One region of the Oceanobacillus sp. FSL W7-1293 genome, then DNA from elsewhere that is predicted to be linked to it. Evidence: predicted binding sites of a transcription regulator. Region 1 holds the regulator's gene; each other region holds the start of a gene.
What was found. Region 1 encodes NrdR, which represses ribonucleotide reductase genes. Its sites were predicted from a motif close to AACACNATATATNGTGTT; they were not measured.
Positions count from the first base shown of each region.

Region 2: a site for NrdR is predicted at 907-924, ahead of MKY65_RS17400 (anaerobic ribonucleoside triphosphate reductase). Genes of this name have one in related genera too.
Region 3: a site for NrdR is predicted at 923-940, ahead of MKY65_RS14325 (vitamin B12-dependent ribonucleotide reductase). Genes of this name have one in related genera too.

Region 1 is NZ_CP150212.1:2,750,024-2,752,297, reverse strand. It holds gene MKY65_RS13545 (MCP four helix bundle domain-containing protein) at 1-333, opposite strand, end outside; gene MKY65_RS13540 (cytosolic protein) at 713-1,096, shown strand; gene nrdR (transcriptional regulator NrdR) at 1,117-1,590, shown strand; gene MKY65_RS13530 (DnaD domain protein) at 1,609-2,274, shown strand, end outside.
Region 2 is NZ_CP150212.1:3,559,512-3,561,785, forward strand. It holds gene MKY65_RS17400 (anaerobic ribonucleoside triphosphate reductase) at 1-857, opposite strand, end outside; gene MKY65_RS17405 (bifunctional precorrin-2 dehydrogenase/sirohydrochlorin ferrochelatase) at 1,052-1,666, opposite strand; gene MKY65_RS17410 (sirohydrochlorin chelatase) at 1,666-2,274, opposite strand, start outside.
Region 3 is NZ_CP150212.1:2,924,157-2,926,430, forward strand. It holds gene MKY65_RS14325 (vitamin B12-dependent ribonucleotide reductase) at 1-863, opposite strand, end outside; gene MKY65_RS14330 (rhodanese-like domain-containing protein) at 1,194-1,568, shown strand; gene gcvPB (aminomethyl-transferring glycine dehydrogenase subunit GcvPB) at 1,661-2,274, opposite strand, start outside.

The sequences.
Region 1 (2,274 bases):
ATTAGCCTGGTCCCAATATGATCTCATTTCCTCAGATGCTAAATAGCCTTGTAATTCATCTAAATTGCCGTCAAGGTCTGCAGCGACGGCTATAAGATTCTCTCTATGGTTATCTTCCTCCGGTTCTAAAATCATTGAACGGGTATGGAGCGCCTGCATCGCAACATCATAGCGGATATTTTCAATTAATATAAGCTGCTCCAGGCGTGAATCCATTGCCTCCTCTACATCATTTTCAATGTTTTTCAAATTCATGATGCTGTTTCCAACAGAAACAGCCAATAAAACAATTAATACAATAAAAGATAAATTCAATTTCTTTCCTACACTCATTAAAACATACTCCTTCTTTTTTAAGATGACATCTTTATGGATAATGGCTTTCTTAATTACTTTATCGGCTGTCGATAAACAATATGTAATAAGTCTTTGTGACTATTTTATGAAAATAATACTAAGTAAAATAAACGGGTTTATGTTTTATAAACATCGTTTTAATGTGCTTATATTAAATCCGGAGTTTACTCTATTTTGGGAAAGTAGTTTAAATGTACAAATCATGTTAAAATAATATATACGTATATGTATGTATTTATATGTTTAAAAGAATTGGAAGATACGTTAGAATAAATACGCTGCAATGCTGTTTACAGAGACAAGAGATGCTTGTAGAATAGTTTTTTATAGCGATAAATATAGGATGTGTATGTTTATGTCGATAGGGTATAAAATGAAACGTTTTTTTAGTAATCATGCAGAAACAAGTGATCATCATATAGATGCAAGCTTAAAAACCAGATATTATAAAGCGAGTAAGAATACTGTTATTCAGGAACTAGAGACATATTTTAATGGAAGCTCTGACTTTTCGATTCATGCCAGCTCGGAGCAGCATGGAGAGATTAGTGCCATCAGTAAACGCGGTAAAAAAGTTTTCATTATTGCTACAGTCATTATGGTCCGTCCGTATTACACAGCGCTTGACTTTTCAGTGACTACAGAGACACCTCTCCAGATAGATTTTGGTTACAGTAATAAAATCATAAAAAGAATGTATCAGCATGTGAATGAACAATTACCATTAATAGAAGGGTAAATGAAGAAGGAGTGAACGAAATGCGTTGTTCTAACTGCAATAATAAAAATACGAAAGTGTTAGATTCTCGTCCAATTGAAGAGGGAGCAGCTATACGCAGACGCCGGGAATGTGAGAAGTGCGGATTTCGTTTTACCACTTTTGAACGGATTGAAGAAGTACCACTCATTGTTGTGAAAAAAGATGGCATGCGTCAGGAATTTTCGAGGGAAAAACTTACCAGAGGGATTATCAGAGCTTGTGAGAAACGCCCTGTGGCGATAGATACAATAGAAAATATAGCTTTAGACGTAGAAAAGAAATTACGGAATGAAGGGAATTCAGAGGTCTCGAGTCATAATGTAGGCGAAATGGTGATGGAAAGACTTGCTGAGGTGGATGAAGTATCTTATGTCAGGTTCGCTTCTGTCTATCGTCAATTTAAGGATATAACTGTTTTCTTGGATGAGTTAAAAGAAATAATCAAGACAGATAAACAAACACAGGAAGAATAAAACAAAGGATGGGTTGAAATGAATGCAATCGGAAAAATCCTTCCTATTGATGGGTACCATGTCGTTATGGATGAGCAGCCTCCCATTGATTTTAATGCTTCATTGACGCATTTTTATCAGCCGTTGATTGGGATTCAGGCAATTTCGTTATACTATACATTATTTTATGAGGCAGATTATGCGCAAAAAACGCAGACACATCATACATTAATGACATATTTGAATTTAACGCTGGATAATATTTACCGTGCACGTATAAAATTGGAAGCTATCGGGTTATTAAAGACCTATAAACGAAGAGAGGACAACAGAGACTATTATACCTATAGTGTGCAGCGTCCTTATTCCCCCAATCAATTTTTTGGAGAACCTATGCTGTCCCAGCTATTATTACATCATATAGGAGAACAGAAATATAATGAGCTTTATGCTCGTTACGTAAAGGACAGCATCGCTTATGGGGAAGAGGTAACAGCTGATTTTAATGAAGTGTTTGATACGATTACACCTTCTGCGTCTGCTGCTCTGAATATAGAAAATGAAAAAGAAAATAGAGAAACGGATTTCATGGATTTTTCATGGATAGAACAATCGCTTCGTCAGCGGTTTATTCCGGCTGAAAAAGTTCTACATTCTGTAAATAAAAAACTCATTTATCAAATGAAGGTATTATATGACGCAGAA
Region 2 (2,274 bases), 810 kb from region 1:
CTGAAGTTTGGAAAAAGCCTTTTTGCTGTTGTTTCCAGAGCCAGCTGATACAAATCATAGTTTGGATCCGCTTTATAAAAATTAACGTCTTTTTTCATTTTAAAAATTTGAATCGGAAAAATTGGTGTCTCCCCTTTTCCTAAACCAGCCTGTGTAGCTAAAAGAAGATTTTTTATAATCAGTCTTCCTTCTCTGCTTGTATCTGTTCCATAATTGATTGACGTAAATGGAACCTGACCGCCGCTTCTGGAATGGAGGCTGTTCAAATTATGAATAAACGCTTCACAGGCCTGGTAGCATTCCCGGTCCGTTTCCTCCCAAGCTAACTTCTCCAATTCCTGTGGAGCAAGGAGAAGCTGATATTGCTGTAATCTATGCAGCCGTTTTTGATAGGATTTCTTCACAAAGGGGGCTAAATCATAATCAAACGCCTGGAAGCTCTGTCCACCATGCTGCTGATTTTGATTGCTTTGAAAGACGATTGCCGCTAATGCCATCGCACTCATGATGCTTTGCGGGGAGCGCATATGTCCATGCCCCGTGTTAAACCCTTTTTCCAACAATTTTCCTAAAGGAATTTGGCAGCAGGTCGCTGTCCCTGTGGGCATATAATCTAAATCATGAATATGAATATAATTATCCTCCATTGCCTGCTTCGCTTCCCGGCTCAACATCTTTTCCTTCGCATAAAGCTTTGCACTTTCACTGGCAAACTTGTTCATCTGCCCGCATGGTGATTTCCCGTCCACATTGGCATTCTCCTGTATTAAATCCTGATTGGTGCTGGATACAATCTCTTGAAAATCCTGCATTAAATCTGCTTCTGTACTTTCAGGAGCAGTCATTACTTCCGCCATCTCCTATTCCTCCTTCTTCGTCTCTGCAAATACGTTTCAACGCATCCAAAAAACTATATATAGTATGTTTAAAAACAAAGTAAAACTATATATAGTTCAATAGTAAAGGAGGTTAGAAAGGAGTTCAAATGGATATTTTATGACTTTTACCACTTTTTCTTCTCATTCTCTATCCCGATTATGAATTTTTTAAGTCATTTTTGAACCGATTCAAGCATTCCTTCCAGAAGCTGCTGCCGATTATCCTGCCGCAGGAATCCTTCTTCTGTGATTTTCTGCAGAATCTGCTTTTTTTGCTCCGGTGTGAAAGGCAGGTGGAGGATTCTTTTTCTTGCCTGATCAAGAAAGATAAGATCAGCTTCTATTTCTGCTGGCAGCTGATCCGCCAGCTTATTTTTTAACTGTTTTGCGTAAATTGGACTCGCGCCGCCGGTGGACAACGCAATGCTTAACGCTCCCCTTTGAAGAACAGCAGGAAAGGACACATCACTTTTCCATGCATCATTGGCAACATAAACCAACTGCTGCGCCTGTTTGTTTTCATAAAGGGAGAGATTCAGTTCTTTCTTATCTGTCATTAATAAAAGGAATAGACAATCAAATTGTTCTCCCTCGTGAACCTCTCTTTCCTGCCACTTGATTTTTCCTTTTTGATAAAGCTGCTGCAAAAATGGATGTAGTTTTGGCGCGATGATGGTGATAGCTGCTCCAGCATCTAAAAAATGACGTACTTTTCTCGCTGCAACAGCTCCTCCGCCGACTGCAATGACGGTCTGATTCTTTACCTCTAAAAAGAGCGGCATGTGCATCAGCTGACTTTTCCTTTCAGCAATGCTTCGACCCGGTCGACTAGGACTGTAACGAGCTGATCATCAAAACCCAAATACGGACAAAGAATAAATTGTTTATCTGTCCGTTCAGAGAGTTCATCCAACTTTTGGCGCAGCTCCCTCATTAATACACCGGAGAATAACAAATAGGGAACAACATACACCACCGAATTAGGACTTTTAAGCAATTGCTCCAGCCCCTCATCCAATGTAGGACGGGTTGCTGCCAGGTAACATGTATTTACTTCGTTTACCGGAGCTGCTTCCCATAATAAGCGTGCCATTTTGGCAAGGTCGCTATTGGCATCCGGATCACTGCTGCCCCGCCCGACAAGTAACACAGAAGCAGGTTCGCGTTCTTCATACACAGGCGGCTTACCGGTTTGCTTCAATCCTCCCATTTCCAGACGTTTGCTAAGTAAATCAATGATTGCCGGATCTACTCCCATCACCTTTCCATAGGTAAAGGTAACGTCTGGATAGCGTTTTTCTGCCTGCTCTATTTCTTTTGGGATATCCAGCTTTGCATGCCCTGCTGCAAGCAATAGAACCGGTACCACTGCAATCTGTGCTGCTCCCTGCCGGAC
Region 3 (2,274 bases), 170 kb from region 1:
TTCTGCATTTTAGAAATAATAAATTCTACAATATCCGGGTGCGAATCGACAAGCATAATCATTTGTGCTCCGCGTCTGGAACCGCCCTGTTCAACCAGATTCGTCAATTTGGCGATATCATCCAGCCAGGAGACACTTCCTGAAGATTTTCCGTTGACTCCTCTGGCCAGTGTATTTCGCGGTCTTAATGTGGAACCGTTCGTGCCGACACCGCCGCCGCGTGACATAATTTCCATTACCTGTTTACGATGATCGGAAATGCCTTCGCGTGAATCTTTTACAAAAGGCATCACATAACAGTTAAAATAGGTTACATCGGTTTCAGCGCCTGCTCCATATAGCACACGTCCCGCCGGAATAAAATTCATAGAAGCCAATTGATTATAAAAAGCATCAAATGATCTGGCTTTTCTTTCTTCAGTTTCTTCCACTTCGGAAAGGCCGCTCGCATTTCTTTTGGCAATTTGTTCATAATAAATTTCCAACGGCTTTTCGATAACATCGAGTGAACGCGTAATCATCCCGCTTTCCCGTTCTTCTTCCTTATCTAAAACTCCGACATAATCGGATTCGACAGCTACTTCCGCCTTGTTTTCTTCCCAATTAATATCTATAATAAATCCTAGACCCCGAGCGGGAAATTTAGGGTCTGCTTTTACGGTCAAAACAACAAAATCACCTTTTTTTAATGTTTTTTTCTCTGTATCTTTATATGCATACCGGTCCAGCATGACCAATCTCGACACGCCTTGATGGGTGATATGCATTTCTTTTGTGATTGGGTGCACTGCTTCAAATTTTTTTATATCTTCATTAAGCGCCTCGATATTAACCTGCCTTAATGACTCGAAATGGATAGTCAATGTTATCGCTCCTTGTCTTGCAATTGATTACTTATTAGTTTATCATAACTCTTCTTCATAAAACAATATATAGTGTCTAATTCATTATTCCGACACAATATATAGTTAATTATCAGAAAAAGCAAGTAACTTTCATGCAATCTCTGGTTACTTTTTTTATTCCCTTAAAGCGGATTTGAAACACCTCTTTTACCAAAAATAATAATCCGGAACTGGAAAGAGGATATTTTTTTAAGATGAATATCCGCCTGCAAAATAAAAACTTTGAAAAATAAAAACGCTGCCCATATAATAAGAGTGTAGAATATAAAGATAGACGGGGGAAACAAAATGACATTTTTACTCATTGCTTTAGTTGTTCTGCTTGCGATTACTATTTTTCGCTACTATAGACAACGCACTTATTTAAATGTACTGACAGAAGATCAATTTGTAGAAGGCTACCGCAAAGCACAATTGATCGATGTACGTGAGCCGCAGGAATTTGATAAAGGTCATATTCTCGGAGCGCGTAATATCCCGGTAACGCAAATGAAACAAAGACTTGTGGAATTGAGAAAGGACAAGCCGGTCTACCTGTATTGTCAAAACAGCAGCCGTTCCGCAAGAGCTGCGCAGCTCCTGCATAAAAAAGGATTTGAAGAAATTTATCAGCTTAAAGGCGGATTTAAAAAATGGACTGGAAAGATTAAAATGAAAAAATAAAGCCTTTGTTTTCCATTTTGTGAAAGCTGTTAATTGGGCTAAAAATAAAAGCTGATTCAGAGCATAACCTCTAAATCAGCTTTTATGATGGTTTACGATTCTTCGTACCGCAGGATTGGTTTACGTGCAGCGGTTGCTTCATCCATCCGCTTCACAATTGTATGATGCGGTGCTTCCTGTACAGTTTCCGGGTCTTCTTCTGCTTCTTTTGCTATACGGGTCATGATATCAATAAAGGAATCGAGCGTTTCTTTCGATTCTGTTTCTGTAGGCTCAATCATCATGCCTTCTTCCACATTCAACGGAAAATAAATGGTAGGCGGATGAATATCAAAATCCAGCAGCCTTTTCGCCATATCTAATGTGCGAACGCCAAGTTTTTTCTGAATGCTACCCGACAGTACAAATTCATGCTTACAATGCTGCGGATAAGGCAGTTGAAATACTTTTTCTAACTGACGCATCATGTAATTCGCATTGAGTACGGCATATTCGCTGACCTTTTTCAGGCCCTCTGCTCCCATCGTACGAATATACGTATACGCACGCAGGTTAATACCAAAATTCCCATAGAACGGTTTTATCCGGCCGATAGACTGCGGTCTGTCATAATCAAAGCGAAACGAGTCCTTTTCCTTAATAATTAATGGTTTTGGCAAATATGCTGCCAGCTCTTCGCTGACTCCTACCGGTCCTGAGCCCGGAC